Regions from separate parts of the Kribbella sp. NPDC023972 genome, predicted to be linked through region 3. Evidence: riboswitches for the same ligand, from Rfam matches in the RefSeq annotation. Region 3 holds a riboswitch; each other region holds the start of a gene.
The links. A riboswitch is a leader RNA that binds a small molecule or an ion and turns the genes downstream of it on or off. The one in region 3 is predicted to bind ZMP and ZTP.

Region 1 (5,597 bases), 130 kb from region 3:
AGTCGGCGGCCTCGGACAGGCGTCGGCCGACCGGGGTGTCCGCGCCGAACAGCTCGACGCCGGAGCGGCTGGTCGACTCCCACTCGGCGAGGGCGCTGTTGCGGCGCTCGAGAAGCGCGGCGAACACGTCGTCCCGGATCCGGTAGTGGTCCTTGCGCGAGCCCGGGATCCGCTCCCGCGAGATGAAGCCTACCTGCAGCAGTTGCCGGACGGCGCCGGACACCGCCGGCTGGCTGATCCGCAGTGACTCAGCCAGCTCGGCGGACGTCAGGGTGCCGGTCGGAGTGACCAGCATCCGCCCGATCACCCGGGCGGACATGGTCGGTACGCCGCTGTTCGCCAGCACCCCGGCGAACCGCTCGACGAACTGACTGGTCTCTTCCGGGGTCGGGTCAGACGGCATGAGCGCACCCTACCGGAACTATCACAACTTTCTGATAGTTCGCGTGTTGTCAGCTGAGCTCGAGCCCCGGGTACAGCGGGTGCTTGTCGAGCAGCTCGGCCGAGGCGGCCTTGGTCTTGTCCGCGACCCCGTCGGCCAGCACGTACTTCGCCTTCGACGGCGCACCCGCCGACGTCGTGGTCGGCGTGGTCGAGGACAGCACGTCCACGATCAGCTCGGCGACCCGGTCGAACTCGTCGGCCCCGAAACCACGCGTGGTCAGCGCCGGGGTGCCGATCCGGACACCCGAGGTGTACCAGGCGCCGTTCGGGTCCCGCGGTACGGCGTTCCGGTTGGTCACGATGCCCGAGTCGAGCAGCGCCGACTCGGCCTGCCGGCCGGTGATCCCGTACGACGACACGTCCAGCAGCACGAGGTGGTTCTCGGTGCCGTCGGTGACGAGCTTGACGCCGCGCTTCATCAGGCCGTCGGCCAGCGCGACCGCGTTGTCCGCGACCGCCTGCGCGTACTCCTGGAACGACGGCTGCCGGGCCTCGGCCAGCGCGACCGCCTTCGCGGCCATGGTCTGGCTGAGCGGGCCGCCGAGCACCATCGGGCAACCGCGGTCGACGGCGTCGGCGTACTCCGGCTGGCACAGCACCATGCCGCCACGCGGGCCGCGGAGCGACTTGTGCGTGGTGGTCGTGGTCACGTGCGCGTGCGGCACCGGGTCGAAGTCGCCGGTGAAGACCCGGCCCGCGACCAGGCCGGCGAAGTGGGCCATGTCCACCATCAGGGTCGCGCCGACCTCGTCGGCGATCTCCCGCATCTTGGCGAAGTCGATCTTGCGCGGGTACGCCGAGTAGCCCGCGATCAGGATCAGCGGCTTGAACTCACGAGCGGTCGCGGCGACCTTGTCGTAGTCGAGCAGCCCGGTCTCCGGGTCGGTGCCGTACGAGCTCTGGTGGAACATCTTGCCGGAGATGTTCGGCCGGAAACCGTGGGTCAGGTGACCGCCGGCGTCCAGCGACATGCCGAGCATCTTCTGGTCGCCGAGCGCCTTGCGGAGCTTGGTCCAGTCCTCGTCGGTCAGGTCGTTGACGTGCTTGGCGCCGGCCTCGGCCAGCGCCGGGGACTCGATCCGCTGGGCCAGGATCGCCCAGAAGGCGACCAGGTTCGCGTCGATCCCGGAGTGCGGCTGGACGTAGGCGTGCGGCGCGTTGAACAGGGCCTTCGCGTGGTCGGCCGCCGCCTGCTCGACCGTGTCGACGTTCTGGCAGCCGGCGTAGAAGCGGTGCCCGATGGTGCCTTCGGCGTACTTGTCGGACAGCCAGTTGCCCATCGTCAGCAAGGTGGCGGGGGAGGCGTAGTTCTCGCTCGCGATCAGCTTGAGCGACGAGCGCTGGTCGGCCAGCTCGGCCTTGATCGCGCCGGCGATGGTGGGTTCCACCGCGCCGATCACCTCGAGCGCGTTGCGGTACGCGGCCGATGCGGCGGCGGCATCGAAGGGTTGAGTCATCGTTGTCTCTCCTGCGGTTGCAGTGGGTCGAAGGCACCCAGGCGCACGGTGCCGACGGTCTTCGCTCCCCGGTGGTTCTCCACCTCAGCGCGCCAGTCGCGACGCGCTCACCCTATCGCGTCAGCGTCAGAGGCTGCGATCGGTGATCGACGCGAACGGCGTCGTACGTGGGAGGGTGCCGAAGACGCCGCCCCAGTCGTTCGCCAGACGCGACGCCACAAACGCATCGGCGACCTCAGGTGTCGAGTGCCGCACCAGCAGTGACGCCTGTAGGCACAAGGCCATCCGGGCGGCCAGCCGGCGAGCCCCCGCCTCGGCGCCGTCGAGATCAGCAAGCGCTTGCAGAACGTCGTTGACCGCGGCATCCAACCGCCCGTCCGCACCCCGCGTCGCGCCCACCTCGAGCAGCCAAGCCTCCAACGACTCCGGCCGCCGGAGCGCCCGCAGCACGTCGAGCGCGTTCACGGTGCCCGATCCTTCCCAGATCGAGTTCAGCGGCGACTCCCGGAACAGCAACGGCATCCCGGACTCCTCGACGAACCCGTTCCCGCCAAGACATTCCAGCGCCTCCGCCACCATGAACGGCGTCCGCTTGCACACCCAGAACTTCGCGAGCGGAAGCGCGATCCGCCGGAATGCCGCGGCCTGTTCGTCACCGCTGACCGAGGCATCGACCGCCGCCGCGAGGCGCATCGCCAGCGCCGTGGCGGCCTCGCTCTCCAGTGCGAGGTCTGCCAGCACGTTCTGCATGGCCGGCTTGTCGGCGAGCAGCCCGCCGAAGGCCGACCGGTGGCGGGTATGCCAGACGGCCTCCACCAGCGCCCGACGCTGCAGGGCAGCGGACCCGAGAACACAGTCGAGCCTGGTCGCGGCGACCATCTCGATGATCGTGCGCACACCGGCGCCTTCGTCGCCGAGCCGGTAGCCGACGGTGCCGTGGAACTCGACCTCGCTGGACGCGTTCGACCGGTTGCCGAGCTTGTCCTTCAGCCGCTGCAGCGCGAACGCGTTCCGGTTGCCATCGGCAAGCACCCGCGGTACGACGAAGCAGCTCAGCCCGTCCGGCGCCTGAGCCAGCACCAGGAAGACGTCGACCTGCGGCGCCGAGCAGAACCACTTGTGCCCGTTCAGCTGGTACTCGCCGTCGCTGCCGGTAGGCGTCGCGGTGGTGAGGTTCGCCCGGACGTCGGACCCGCCCTGCTTCTCGGTCATCCCCATCCCGGCCAGAGCGCCGTTCTTCTCACCCGCGGGCAGCCGGCGTACGTCGTACTGGGTGGAAGCCAGGTGCGGGATCCACTCCTTGGCGAGCTGCTCGTCGGCCTTGAGCGCGGGTACGGCGGCGTACGTCATCGAGATCGGGCAGCCGTGACCGGACTCGACCTGGGACCAGAGGTAGAAGCCGGCCGCGCGGGTCAGGTGCGGTGACGGCCGGTCGCTGGTCCACGGCGCCGCCTGGAGGCCGAAGCCGACGGCCTGCTCCATCAGCCAGTGCCACGACGAGTGGAACTCGACCTCGTCGATGCGGTGCCCGTAGCGGTCATGGGTGCGCAGAACGGGCGGGTTCTGGTTCGCCGGGAGTGCTTGGGACAGTGCCTCCTCGGACCCGGCCAGTTCGCCGATCCGGTGCAGACCGGGATCGTCCGCGAGATCGGCGTACGGACGCAGAGCGTCACCGAGGGCCGTGTCCCGAGTGAAGAAGTTCACCCCCCGCAGTGGGGGAGCCTGGTTCGTTACCGCGAAAGGGTCCGCCATGTCAGTACGGTAAGCGGTATGGCACGTTCTGGGGCAGGACCCACGGGTGGGAGCTCCCTCTCATTGGCATGGGTCCGCAAGATCCCCGCGACGACCTGGAAGCTGCTGACGCAGACCGTCGGGGTCTGCCTGCGCTACCGGGTCACCGGACTGGCGGCGGAGGGGGCGTTCTTCGCCATTCTCTCGCTGCCGCCGCTGATCTTCGGGCTGGCCGGCAGCCTCGGGTACATCGCGAGCCGGTACTTCGAGGTCGAGACGATCGACGACATCAAGCAGCAGATCGCCGCCCTCGCGGCCCAGGCGCTGACCGTCGACTCGGTCCAGAGCGTGATCGTGCCGACGCTGGACCAGGTCCTCAGCGGCGGCCGGCCGGATGTCATCTCGATCGGTTTCGTCCTCGCGCTGTGGTCCGGCAGCCGCGCGCTGAACGTCTTCGTCGACACCATCACGATCATGTACGGGATGGGCGGCAAGCGCGGCATCGTCCGGACCCGCGCGCTGTCCTTCTCGCTGTACTGCGCCGCCCTCGTGATCGGCGTGATCGTGCTCCCCCTGGTGCTGGCCGGACCCGACGCGGTGGCCGCGCTGCTTCCGCATCGGCTCGACTTCCTGAACCAGCTGTACTGGCCGGTGGTGACGATCCTGTCGGCGGGGTTCCTGAACACCCTCTACCACTTGTCGGTGCCGGTCCGGACGCCGTGGGTCTCCGATCTGCCGGGCTCGTTCCTGGCGTTGTCGATCTGGATCCTGGGCAGCTTCCTGCTGCGCTGGATCCTGCAGAGCACGGTCGGCGGTACGTCGATCTACGGCCCGCTGGCGGCGCCGATCGCGGTCCTGCTGTGGCTCTACATGACCGCGATCGCGGTGCTCATCGGTGCCGCGCTGAACGCGGTGGTGGACCGGTTGTGGCCGCACAAGTCGTGGGGCACGGAACCCGCTTCAGCGGGGGCGACCGAGGTGCACGCGCGCAAGGACGCGGAGGATGAGATCGAGCCAGTGATGAAGGCCGAGCCGGAGCCGCACCACGACCACCCGCTGACCCCGGTCGATCGGCCGGCTCCCGTCGTATCCCCGGAGGGCCCGGACAAGGAGGCACCGCGGGCCGAAGCCGACAGCCCGCAGAAGGAAGCGCCGCGGGCCGAAGCCGACAGCCCGCAGAAGGAGGCGCCGCGGGCCGACGCGAACGGACAGGTGGCCGAGCGCGAGCCGGAGCCGGTCGGAAAATCCGGTGCGCAAAGTGAATCCGACGACCTACGCTGACGGCATCAGCCGGTCCTTGATCAGGACCACGCGACTTCGAGGGGAGGCGGCCACCATGAGCCACGCTGCGTTGTTTGCCCTGGGAGCCCGCCGGGCCGACGCTTCCCGTACTGTCCGTCCGCTGAGCTGATCTCGCGGCCGGACCCTCCGAAAGGTTCGCCGCATGTCAGCAACACTCCAGGCCCTGGGACTCGACAGCACCACGGCCGATTTCCTTCAGTCCGTCCCGGACGGGCTGCTTCCGGGACGCGTCGCCCGCGTCGACAAAGGCCTTGCGACGGTTCTCACCGAGGACGGTCCGGTCCGCGCGACGTGGTCCGGTGCGCTCCTCGCCGCGATGGCCGCCGATCCGCAGGCCGGCCCCTGTACAGGGGACTGGGCCGTTATGCGCTACTGGCCGGACGACCGGATCACCCTCGAACTGCTGGGCCCCCGTCGTACGGCGATCGTGCGGGCCGAAGCCAGTGGTACGTCGAAGGGCCAGGTGCTGGCCGCCAACGTCGACGTGATCGCGATCGTGGTCGGGTTGCACCCCGAGCCGAACATCGGGCGGATCGAGCGCTTCCTCGCACTGGCGTGGGAGAGCGGTGCGCGGCCAGTCGTCGTACTGACCAAGTCGGACCTTGTCGGTGATGCGGAGGCCGTTGCGGACGACGTAACACGTGCTGCTCCCGGGGCGGACGT
Region 2 (5,597 bases), on a different contig from region 3:
CGGTCGGGGTCAAGCTGCCGACGGTGCTGAGACCGTTCGCGGGTGGTGCCGAGCGAGTCGAGGTCGACGGCACCACCGTCGGCGAGGTCGTCGCTGCCCTGGACCCAGTCCTCCGCCGGCGGCTCACCGACGAGCAAGGCGCCGTCCGCCGCCACGTCAACATCTACCTCGGCAACGACAACATCCGCGACCTCGACGGCCTCAGCACCCCGCTGAAGGACGGCGACGAGCTGATGATCCTGCCGAGCGTCGCAGGAGGCTGACGCCTGCTGGATCAGTGCCTGAACAGGCGGGTGCCGGTGTGGGACAGGGTGATGCCCAGGGAGGCGCAGGCGGCGGCCACGTCGGGGGAGCGGAGTGAGCCGCCGGGTTCGGCGAGGTAGCGGACGCCGTGGCGGTGGGCCTCGATGATGTTGTCGACGAAGGGGATCGCGCCGTCCGAGACCATCGCGACATCCGTGAGCGGGTCGGTCGAGCGGGCGGACCACCAGAGGTCGGCCTTCTCGCCGGCCAGGCGGGTGCAGTCGATCCGCGACTGCTGGCCGGCGCCGATTCCGATCGCCATCGCGTCCTTCAGCATCACCACGGTGTTGGACTGCGTGTACCGCGCGACGATCATGCCGAGCAGGAGATCGCGTGCGGCGGTCTCCGGCAGGTCCGGATCCAGCATCGAGCGAGTCAGCGGCAGGTGGTCCCGGTGCTGCGTCAATCGCAGTCCGTACACCTCGCGGACCTCCGCGTCGGCAGGCTCGAAGGTGGGATCCGCTTCGAGCACGAGGAAGTTGCCGCGCTTCTTGCCGGCCAGGACGCCGACGACGCCTTCGTCGTACCCGGGAGCGATGATCCCGTCGCAGACAAGGCGCCGGAGCCGGTCCGCGAGTTCAGCGTCGACCGGGTGCGACACGGCGACGAAATCGCCGTACGAGGACTTGGGATCGGCATCTCGGGCTCGCACATAAGCAGCGCTGACCGTGTCGGCCAAAGCGGCTCCCGCGGGGGAGACATGCTTGAACGACGCCGCCGCAGGTAGGCCGAAGGTGCTCGACGCCTCCCGGACCAGTTGCCACGCGGTGAGCGCGTCAAGAAGGTTGATGTACGACGGGGAGCCGCAGACCACCGTGAACGGCCATTGGCCGAGCGGCGTGACGGACGCGGATTGGTGTGGATTCATGCCGTAGCGCAACTGCATCGGACACCTCCGAAACTCGGAGGCGCCCAGGCGGACGACGCCTTGTCTGATGGGTCCGCTCCCCGGTGGTACTCCACCCTCGCCAGTCGCGGTTTCGGCGGCAGCCTATTGCACGAAGGCGCGGTGGTCGCCACCGCTGTGGCGAAACACATGGCTAACGCCAGGTGCCCGTCCAGTCGTAGAGCGGAGCGGTGGTCGCGTATTCCCGCAGGTAGCTGATCCGGCCGCCTAGGTGGCTGACACCCAGCCGTAGATGTTGCCGGGGCGGCCGGCGTCCTTGGCCTTCTTGGGGTTGAACGGCCCGTGCTTGCGGACCTTGTCGCCGGAGTTGCCTTCCACGGTGGTGATCTTGCCGTTGCCGACGGCAACCACAACGCCGGTGTGCACGCTGGTGCTGGTGTTCTGCGGCCCGGTGCCGTACAGGACGATGTCGCCCGGTTTCATCCCGGTGTTGCCGGAGTGCGCGCGGCCCTTGCGCTGACCCCAGTAGTAGATGTCACCGGTGAAGGCGTAGTTCGGGATGTTGATCCCGGCCTTGCGCCAGGTCCAGGTGGCGAAGTGGGCGCACCACGCGTTACAGGTGCCGTAAGGGTTGCAGTTGCTGCCGGGTGGGGTCTCGCCCTGACCGATCTCGCCGTTGGCGGCGTTGACGATCTTCGTCCGGGTGCCGGCGGCTTCAGCCGTGACCGGGACCGTGCCCAGCAGGGCAAGGACGACACCGGCCAGTACAAGTCGCAACGAGGGGCGCATCTGAGGTGCTCCATTCTGATGATGGGACAAATCCCCCAACGGTCCGCAATCGCAGTATGTAATTATCTAACATCACAAAGCAATGACGACGTTGTTAATTTACGACGGAATAGAGTGAGGCCATGGTCGATGTGAAGCCACGCAGCCGGACAGTGACCGATGGACTCGAGGCGACCGCGTCGCGCGGCATGCTCCGGGCGGTCGGGATGGGAGACGACGACTGGGCGAAGCCCCAGGTGGGGGTCGCCTCGAGCTGGAACGAGATCACCCCGTGCAACCTGTCCCTGGACCGGCTGGCCAAGGCGGTCAAGGAAGGCGTGCACGCCGCCGGCGGGTACCCGCTGGAGTTCGGCACGATCAGCGTGTCCGACGGCATCTCGATGGGCCATGTCGGCATGCATTACTCGCTCGTCAGCCGCGAGATCATCGCCGACTCGGTCGAGACCGTGATGGAGGCCGAGCGACTCGACGGCTCGGTGCTGCTGGCCGGCTGTGACAAGTCGCTGCCCGGCATGCTGATGGCCGCCGCCCGGCTCGACCTCGCCTCGGTCTTCCTGTACGCCGGCTCCATCATGCCGGGCCGGCTCGGCGACAAGGACGTCACGATCATCGACGCCTTCGAGGCCGTCGGCGCCTGCGTCCGGGGACTGATCACCAGGGAAGAGGTCGATGCGGTCGAGCGCGCGATCTGCCCCGGTGAAGGTGCCTGCGGCGGGATGTACACCGCCAACACGATGGCCGCCTCCGCCGAGGCGCTCGGGATGTCGCTGCCCGGGTCGGCCGCGCCGCCCGCGGTGGACCGGCGCCGCGACGGCTATGCCCGCAAGTCCGGCGAGGCGGTCGTCGGCCTGCTGGAGAAGGGGATCACGGCCCGCCAGATCCTCACCAAGGAGGCGTTCGAGAACGCCGTCGCCGTCGTGATGGCGCTCGGCGGCTCGACGAACGCCGTACTGCATCTGCTCGCGATCGCGCGGGAGGCCGAGGTCGACCTGACCCTGGACGACTTCAACCGGATCGGCGACCGGGTGCCGCACCTCGGCGACCTCAAGCCATTCGGCCGCTACGTGATGACGGACGTCGACCGCGTCGGCGGCATCCCGGTGGTGATGCGGGCGCTGCTCGACGCCGGCCTGCTGCACGGCGACTGCCTGACCGTGACCGGCAAGACGATGGCCGAGAACCTGGCCGCCATTGCGCCGCCGGACGTTGACGGCGTGATCATCCGCGCACTGGACAAGCCGATCCACGGCACCGGCGGCATCACCATCCTGCACGGCTCGCTTGCGCCGGAGGGCGCGGTGGTGAAGAGCGCCGGCTTCGACTCCGACGTGTTCGAGGGGACGGCGCGGGTGTTCGACGGGGAGCGCGGCGCGATGGACGCGGTCGCCTCGTTGGTGCCCGGCGATGTCGTGGTGATCCGCTACGAAGGTCCCAAGGGTGGTCCGGGCATGCGCGAGATGCTCGCCGTGACGGGCGCGATCAAGGGCGCCGGCCTCGGCAAGGACGTCCTGCTGCTCACCGACGGCCGCTTCTCCGGCGGTACGACGGGACTCTGTGTCGGCCACGTCGCCCCGGAGGCCGTGGACGGGGGGCCGATCGCGTTCGTCCGTGACGGCGACCGCATCACCCTGGACGTGAAGAACCGCACCCTCGACCTCCACGTCAGCCCCGAGGAGCTCCAGAGCCGCCGCCAGGGCTGGACGCCGAAGGCTCCGGACATCACCAAGGGCGTCCTGGGCAAGTACACCCGCCTGGTCCGCTCAGCCTCTGAGGGCGCTGTCTGCATCTAAGACAGCCATCTCACGGAATGGGACACGGGGGCAGCGAACTTGACCCGATCGCATTGTGTCGGCGAGTGTTGCCTACATGCGATCGATTCTCCTCGTACTTGTGCGGCGCGCCGACTGACGCGACCACAGAGTCGAGCGCGCCCCTTCAGCCAACCCGGCGGAAGGGGTTTTTTGTTGCCAATGCGACTATCTGCGACCCAGGTGTTCACCGGCAACGGCCACGAGCGAGGATGGATCGGTCGCGAAAAAGCCATAACGTGACAGGACAAGGAAGGCACTCATGAGTGAGCAGCTGACCGGGGCACAGGCTCTGATCCGCGCACTGGAACATGCCGGGGTGGACACCGTCTTCGGCATCCCGGGTGGCGCGATCCTCCCGGCGTACGACCCGATGCTCGACTCGACCCAGATCCGCCACATCCTGGTACGTCACGAGCAGGGCGCCGGCCACGCCGCCCAGGGGTACGCTGCGGCGTCCGGGAAGGTCGGTGTCTGCATGGCCACCTCCGGACCCGGCGCGACGAACCTGGTGACGCCGATCGCCGACGCGTACATGGACTCGGTCCCGCTGGTCGCGATCACCGGTCAGGTGGCCAGCGCCTCGATCGGCACGGACGCGTTCCAGGAGGCCGACATCCGCGGCATCACGATGCCGATCACCAAGCACAACTTCCTGGTCAACGACCCGAACGACATCGCCAGCACGGTCGCCGAGGCGTTCCACATCGCCTCCACCGGCCGGCCCGGCCCGGTCCTGGTCGACGTGACCAAGGACGCGATGCAGGCGAAGGTCGACTTCCACTGGCCGACCGAGCTGTCGCTGCCCGGCTACCGTCCGGTGACCCGCCCGCACCCCAAGCAGGTGCGTGAGGCGGCCCGGCTGATCGCGGCCGCGGAGAAGCCGGTGCTGTACGTCGGCGGTGGCGTGATCCGCGCCCAGGCCAGCGCCGAGCTCAAGCAACTCGCCGAGCTCCTCGGCCTCCCGGTGGTCACCACGCTGATGGCCCGGGGCGCCTTGCCGGACACGCACGAGCTGCACTTCGGCATGCCCGGTATGCACGGATCGGTGTCCGCGGTCGGCGCCCTCCAGCGGTCCGACCTGCTCATCTGCCTGGGCGCGCGGTTCGACGACCGGGTGACCGGCAAGCTGGACTCCTTCGCCCCCGATGCAAAGGTCATCCACGCCGACATCGACCCGGCCGAGATCGGCAAGAACCGGGCCGCGGACGTGCCGATCGTGGGCGACTGCAAGGAGGTCATCACCGACCTGATCGCCGCGCTGAAGACCGAGATCGCGAACTCCGGCCACACGCCGTCGTACGACGCCTGGCGCAAGCAGCTTGAATCGGTCCGGGCGAAGTACCCGGTCGCGTACGACGAGCCCGAGGACGGCACCCTGTCACCGCAGTACGTGATCGAGCGGATCGGCAAGATCGCCGGCCCGGACGCGGTCTACACCGCGGGCGTCGGCCAGCACCAGATGTGGGCCGCGCACTACCTGCCGTTCGAGAAGCCCGGCCACTGGCTGAACTCCGGCGGCCTCGGCACCATGGGGTACGCCGTGCCGGCCGCGATGGGGGCCAAGGTGGCCCGGCCGGACAAGACCGTGTGGGCGATCGACGGCGACGGCTGCTTCCAGATGACCAACCAGGAGCTCGTCACCTGTGCGCTGGAGGGCATCCCGATCAAGGTTGCCGTGATCAACAACCAGTCGCTGGGCATGGTCCGGCAGTGGCAGACGCTGTTCTACGACAAGCGCTACTCCAACACCGACCTGCACTCGGCCCGGATCCCGGACTTCGCCAAGCTGGCCGAGGCGATGGGCGGCGTCGGGCTGCGCTGCTCCGACCGGGACTCGGTCGACGCGA
Region 3 (5,597 bases):
CGCGGTCGATCCGGAACGGCTCGCCATAGACCACATCCACCCGGCTCCCGGCCGGTGGAAAACCCTCCACGTCTCCGTGCGGAAGGCGCGTTCCGAGCAGGGCCACCGGCAGGATCGGGGCGCCCGTGACCATGGCCAGGTAGGCCACCCCGGTGCGCACCTGGCGGAAGTCGCCCGGGCCGCGCGTCCCCTCCGGGTAGATGTTCAGCACCCGGCCGTCCCGCAACACCTTGATGGACTGCCGTACGGCGAGGACGTCGTACGACGACCGGTCGACCGGGATCTGCCCGAAGCGCCGCAGCAACCTGCCCTGCACACCACCGAAGGCCTCGATCTTGCCGAGCTGGTGCAGCATCCGCGGCGCGATCGCACCCAGCAGTGGACCGTCGAGCAGGCTCAGGTGGTTCGGGGTCATCAGCACCGGGCCGGTCCGCGGGAACAGATCCTGGTGGTGGACAGTCAGCCGGTAGCGGCGCTGGAAATACGTCCTGGCGATCCGGCGGGCCGGCAGTGCCAGCCGGTAGGGCAGTCGAGGCAGGTCGTCGGTGCGGGGCAGCTCCAGGTGCCCGGTCAGCTCTGCGGTCATGGGGCCTCCCGCCCTGGACTGAGGCCCCATGACCCGCCGCGCGGCAGCGCGGCCAAAAGCACAGCGACTGGAGCGACGAGGGAAGGGCGGGAGTCAAAGCCCCATGACCGAGCCGGCGCCGAAGGCCCGGCCGAAAGCACAGTCATGACTCCCGGTCGCCAGTGTCCACATCGGCGGCCTCGGCCTCCTTCGCGAGCCGGCTGATCACGTCGACGACCTCCTCCAGAGACAGATGTGTCGAGTCGATGGTGACCGCGCCGTCCGAGGCCACCAGGAACTGCGAGACGGTGGCGTCGTCGGCGTCGCGGCGGACGATCTGGTCCCGCAGCTGCTCGGCCGTCACCGCTCCGGCCGCCAGCTCGGCGCCCCGCCGGGCCAGCCGGGCCTCCTGGTCGGCGGTGAGATGCACCTTCAGCTCCGCGTCCGTCGCGACCACGGTGGCGATGTCGCGGCCCTCGACCACGATCCCGCCGGTCGGCTGGGCGTCGTCGATGATGGCGCGCTGGCGCCGGATCAGCTCCTTGCGGACGTCCAGGTTGGTGGCGATCTTGCTGACGCTCTCGCTGATCCGCGGCTCCCGGATCGCGGCCGTCACGTCGACGTCGTCGGCGATCACGAACTGCTTGCCGGGGTTGGTGCTGACCTCGAGCCGCAGCTCCCGGGCCCGCTCGGCCACCGCCGCCGTGTCGTCCAGGTCGAGGCCGTGCTCCAGCGCCGACCAGGTCACCGCGCGGTACGTCGCGCCGGTGTCGAGGTAGCGCAACCCCAGCCTGGTGGCGACGCCTCGGGCGGTGCTCGACTTACCGGAACCGCTCGGGCCGTCCACAGCGATGATCATGGCCCAGAGATTACCCGTGAGCGGGGACAATCCCCCGATCAGGACCGGCTGCCGGTGACTCGTGTACCGCGGTCAGCGGTGGACGACCCAGCCACGCTCGGTGAGGACCCGCACCAACTGGTCGACCGAACCGGGCTTGACGGCCAGCTCGACCTCACCGACCGGGCGGCCCGGGCTGTGGTCGATCCGCAGGTCTTCGACGTTGGCGCCGGACTCGGCGGCGTCCGCGAACAACCGGGCCAGCTGCCCCGGACGGTCGGGGATGGTGACCAGGACCGAGACCAGCTCGATATGCGGTGCGCCGTGCTTCCCCGGCACCCGGACCGCGCCCGAGACGCCCTGCCCGAGGATCGAGGTCAGCTCCTCGGCCGCCTCTTCTTTGCCCAGGGCAACAAGAACGCGATCGAGCTCGCCGCGGATCCGCTCCAGCAGGCCGGTCAGCGCGGCCGAGTTGGCGGACACGATCTGGGTCCACAGCCGCGGGTCGCCGGCCGCGATCCGGGTCACGTCACGGACGCCCTGCCCGGACAGCTGCAAGTGCGAATCCGGCGCGTCGGCCAGGGTCCCGGCCGCGAGCGCCGACATCAGGTGCGGCAGGTGCGACACCCGCGCGACCGCGAGGTCGTGGTCCTCGACCGACAGCTCGACCGTCCGCGCACCGGACGCCTCGGCCAGCCGCCGGACCAGCTCGACGGCCTCGGGCGCGCTGGTCTCATGCGGCGTGATCGCCCAGGTCGCCCCGTCGAACAAGTCCGCCCGCGCGGCGAGCGGTCCGTTGCGCTCGGACCCCGCCATCGGGTGACTGCCGACGTACCGGCTGAGATCAGTGGTCAACCGGGCCGCGTCCGCGAGCGGCTTCGACTTCACGCTCGCGGCGTCGGTGACGATCGCGTCGGTCTGCTCGAGCTGCTCCGCGACCACCTGACCGACGTGATCCGGCGGTACGGCGACCACCACGAGCTGAGGCTCGATCTGGACCAGCCGCGAGCCGGCCCCGATCCGCTCGGCCATCAGCGCGTTGTCCGGATCGGCGTCGACCAGCTCCACCACCACACCCAACCGGGCCAGCGCGAGGCCGATCGACGTACCGATCAGCCCGGCGCCGACGACCCGGACCGGCCCGCGAAGCTCGGTCACGGGGCCTCCCGGCCTGGACTGAGGAGCGGAGGGAGCGAAGCGACTGGAGTGACGAGGGAAGGGCGGGAGTCAAAGCCCCATGACCCGCCGCGCGGCAGCGCGGCAATGAGCACGGTCACCATGTCCTCACTGGGCGCCCGTCAGATCCGGGCGCAGCGCGACGGCACCGTGCAGGTAGACGTGCTGGATCTTCTCCCGCGACCGGGGCGACTCGGCGTGCACCATCATCCGGACCACCCGCGGCAGCGCGTGCGGGACGTCGATCTCCTGCATGCACATCAGCGGTACGTCGGTCAGCCCGATCTGCCGCCCGGCCACGGCGGGAAACTCCGAGCGCAGGTCGGGCGTGACGGTGAACAGGATGCTGATCAGGTCCTCGTGGTCCAGATCATTCGCCTCCAGGACCGCCTTCACCAGCTCGGCGGAGCGCTCGAGCAGGTGCTCGCGCTCGTCCACCTCCAGCTGGGTGGCACCCCGGATCGCCCGTACCGCCACGTGCCTGCCTCCTTAGTCGTCTACCTCAACCCTAGGGCAGAGCAGCCAGAGAGTGGACAGCCGTCTCGGACTGTGCGCCAGACGCCCTCTCGGCGGCGTCGACGGTCTGCTCCAGCAGCAGCGCGATCGTCATCGGCCCGACGCCGCCCGGGACCGGCGTGATCAGGCTCGCCACCTCGGCCGCCTCGTCGAAGTGGACGTCACCGACGTTGCCCTCGTTGTACCCGGCGTCGACCACCACCGCACCCGGCTTCAGCCAGTCACCCCGGACGAAGTTCGCCTTGCCGACGGCCGCCACCACGATGTCCGCGGTCCGGACGATCTCGGGCAGGTTGGTGGTCCGCGAGTGGGTGTAGGTGACGGTGGCGTTCGATGCCAGCAGCAACATCCCGGCCGGTTTGCCCAGGATCGGGCTGCGGCCGATGACGACCGCGTGCGCTCCGGCGAGCGGTACGTCGTACGCCTCGAGCAGCCGCAGGATGCCGCCCGGCGTACAGGACCGGAAGCCGGGCTCGCCGAACGCCATCGCGGCGAACGCGTGCATGGTCACCCCGTCGACGTCCTTGGCTGGGTCGATCGCCTCGAACGCGGCCCGCTCGTCGATGTGCGCGGGCACGGGATGCTGCAGCAGGATCCCGTGCACCTCCGGATCCTTGGACAGGCGGGTCAGTTCCGCGACGAGTTCCCCGGTCGTGGTCTCCGCAGGGAGGACCACGCTGCGTGACCCGATGCCGGCCTTCCTGCTCCGGTTCTGCTTCATCCGGACGTATGTCGCCGAGGCGGGGTCATCCCCGACCAGCACGGTCGCCAGGCACGGCTGGATGCCGGTCTTCTCTCGCAGGATCCGGGCACGTTCAGCCGCCTTCGTCACCAGCTCGGCGGCGAGGTCGGTTCCGATCATCAACTTGGCCATACGGCGCGCTCCTTCGGGCGTCGACAACAGGTCGGGTGCCCAGGCGCGCGGCTCAGCCGGATCCTCCGGCGGACCGTTCCCCGGTGGTTCTCCACCTCAACGCCAGTCGCGGTCCACCGGCCAGCCTACGCGACGAACCAGGAACGGCAGTCGTCCAGACCGACGACCTCGACCGGCGGGTGGGCGGCGGCCTGCCAGTGCTCACGGGTCAGGCGGAGCCGGTCGGAGATGACCGGCCGGCCGTACAGAACGTCGCGAGAGATCCCGTCCGGGCGGTAGCCGAGTTTGCGGGAAACGCCCTGGGACGCGGCATTGTCCTGGAACACCTCGGTCAACGCCGCCTCCGCGTCGAGCCCGTCGAAGGCGAGGTGCAGCAGAGCGAGGCGTGCCTCAGTCCCGAGACCTTGACCGTGGTAGGGCAGCCCGAGCCAGGACGTCGTCTTCACCTCGCGGAGGATGGCGAAATCCTGGGCTCGCAGGGTGACCATGCCGATGGGCGTCGTCCCCCGGAACACGCCGAGATCCAACGCCCAGTCCTGCGGAGTCCACTCGGCCAGAGTGCTCCAGTACCCCTGCAGCACGGTCCGGGCGCGTTCGGCGGGTGACGCGTCGGTCCACGGGGTCAGGAACGGCCGCTCCCCCGGCTCGTGGACACCGTTCGCGGCGACGTCGGCGAGCGCGGCGAGCTCCTCCTCGCCGGGCTGCCGGAGAACGAGCCGGTCGGTGGTCAGCCGGAGGCGGCGCAGCGGCCAGTGGTCGGTCAGCACCCGGCCATCCTGAGGTGCCCGCGGACCCCGGGCAACCTAATTGCCGGCCCGGCGCAGGATCACCTCGTGAACCTGTGGCGGTACGGCGCCAGCCGCCCAGCTCACCCGGATCGCCTCGACGGTGGTCGCGGGGAAGGTCACGGCGGTGTAGGCACCCTGGATCTGACCCGCTTGCCGCCAACCGGTCGCGGTCTTCAGTTCGAGCCGGCCCGGGGCGGTCGACCTGTCAGCCTGGAGGACGGTGAGTTGGTCGAGAGGTCGTGGCGTCGACAGGGTGATGACGAGAGCGTCCCCTTCGGTGGGCGCTGTCGCGGCGGTGTAGGTAGTGGTCACGTTGCGGTCGACTGCGTCGGACAACGCCGAGCCGTTCGCGGCGGCCGGCGTACCTGTTGCCGTCAGCACCAACTCGGAGCCGTCGGTGACCTGGATCGAGAACTCGCGGACCACCAGCCAGAACGACGGATTGTTGACAATCGCACGATAGCGGACGTAGCGGGCGGTGACGTCTGCGGTGAAACGCACCTCAGGGGTCGTCGCGCGGGTCAGCTCGGTCCACGTCTCACCGTCCGTGGAGTACTCCAGGGCGCCGGAGTGGATGTAGTCCTGCGGGCTGCCCGACTTGCCCATCAGTACGGCGATGTCGCCGATCGCACGCGGTGCGCCGAGATCGACGCGGATCTCGTCACCGGCCACCGGGGCACCGTTGCTCCAGTAGTACGTCGACTCGTCGCCGTCGATCATGCGGTCGGGGACGTTCTCGGCGTACGTGCGCTGTGAGCTGGACGCCGTACGGCCGGCCTCGATGCCCATCCACTGGTCGTGGACCCGGCCCGCCTCGGTGAGGAACGCGTCCGCAACGCC

Region 1: another riboswitch for ZMP and ZTP. It lies ahead of AB0F43_RS24245 (glycine hydroxymethyltransferase); the one in region 3 lies ahead of AB0F43_RS23625 (bifunctional 5,10-methylenetetrahydrofolate dehydrogenase/5,10-methenyltetrahydrofolate cyclohydrolase).
Region 2: another riboswitch for ZMP and ZTP. It lies ahead of AB0F43_RS37590 (5-aminoimidazole-4-carboxamide ribonucleotide transformylase); the one in region 3 lies ahead of AB0F43_RS23625 (bifunctional 5,10-methylenetetrahydrofolate dehydrogenase/5,10-methenyltetrahydrofolate cyclohydrolase).

The regions. Positions count from the first base shown of each region.
Region 1 is NZ_JBEZZH010000006.1:175,544-181,140, forward strand. It holds gene AB0F43_RS24240 (MarR family transcriptional regulator) at 1-403, opposite strand, end outside; gene AB0F43_RS24245 (glycine hydroxymethyltransferase) at 453-1,901, opposite strand; ZMP/ZTP riboswitch at 1,930-2,011, opposite strand; gene AB0F43_RS24250 (acyl-CoA dehydrogenase family protein) at 2,028-3,653, opposite strand; gene AB0F43_RS24255 (YhjD/YihY/BrkB family envelope integrity protein) at 3,672-4,913, shown strand; gene rsgA (ribosome small subunit-dependent GTPase A) at 5,077-5,597, shown strand, end outside.
Region 2 is NZ_JBEZZH010000018.1:33,255-38,851, forward strand. It holds gene AB0F43_RS37585 (MoaD/ThiS family protein) at 1-263, shown strand, start outside; gene AB0F43_RS37590 (5-aminoimidazole-4-carboxamide ribonucleotide transformylase) at 275-1,189, opposite strand; ZMP/ZTP riboswitch at 1,207-1,289, opposite strand; gene AB0F43_RS37595 (CHAP domain-containing protein) at 1,418-1,939, opposite strand; gene ilvD (dihydroxy-acid dehydratase) at 2,062-3,729, shown strand; partial or broken gene AB0F43_RS37605 (acetolactate synthase large subunit) at 4,007-5,597, shown strand, end outside.
Region 3 is NZ_JBEZZH010000006.1:44,537-50,133, reverse strand. It holds gene AB0F43_RS23645 (lysophospholipid acyltransferase family protein) at 1-586, opposite strand, end outside; gene cmk ((d)CMP kinase) at 729-1,424, opposite strand; gene AB0F43_RS23635 (prephenate dehydrogenase) at 1,497-2,561, opposite strand; gene aroH (chorismate mutase) at 2,688-3,056, opposite strand; gene AB0F43_RS23625 (bifunctional 5,10-methylenetetrahydrofolate dehydrogenase/5,10-methenyltetrahydrofolate cyclohydrolase) at 3,088-3,969, opposite strand; ZMP/ZTP riboswitch at 4,000-4,089, opposite strand; gene AB0F43_RS23620 (GNAT family protein) at 4,095-4,736, opposite strand; gene AB0F43_RS23615 (beta-N-acetylglucosaminidase domain-containing protein) at 4,773-5,597, opposite strand, start outside.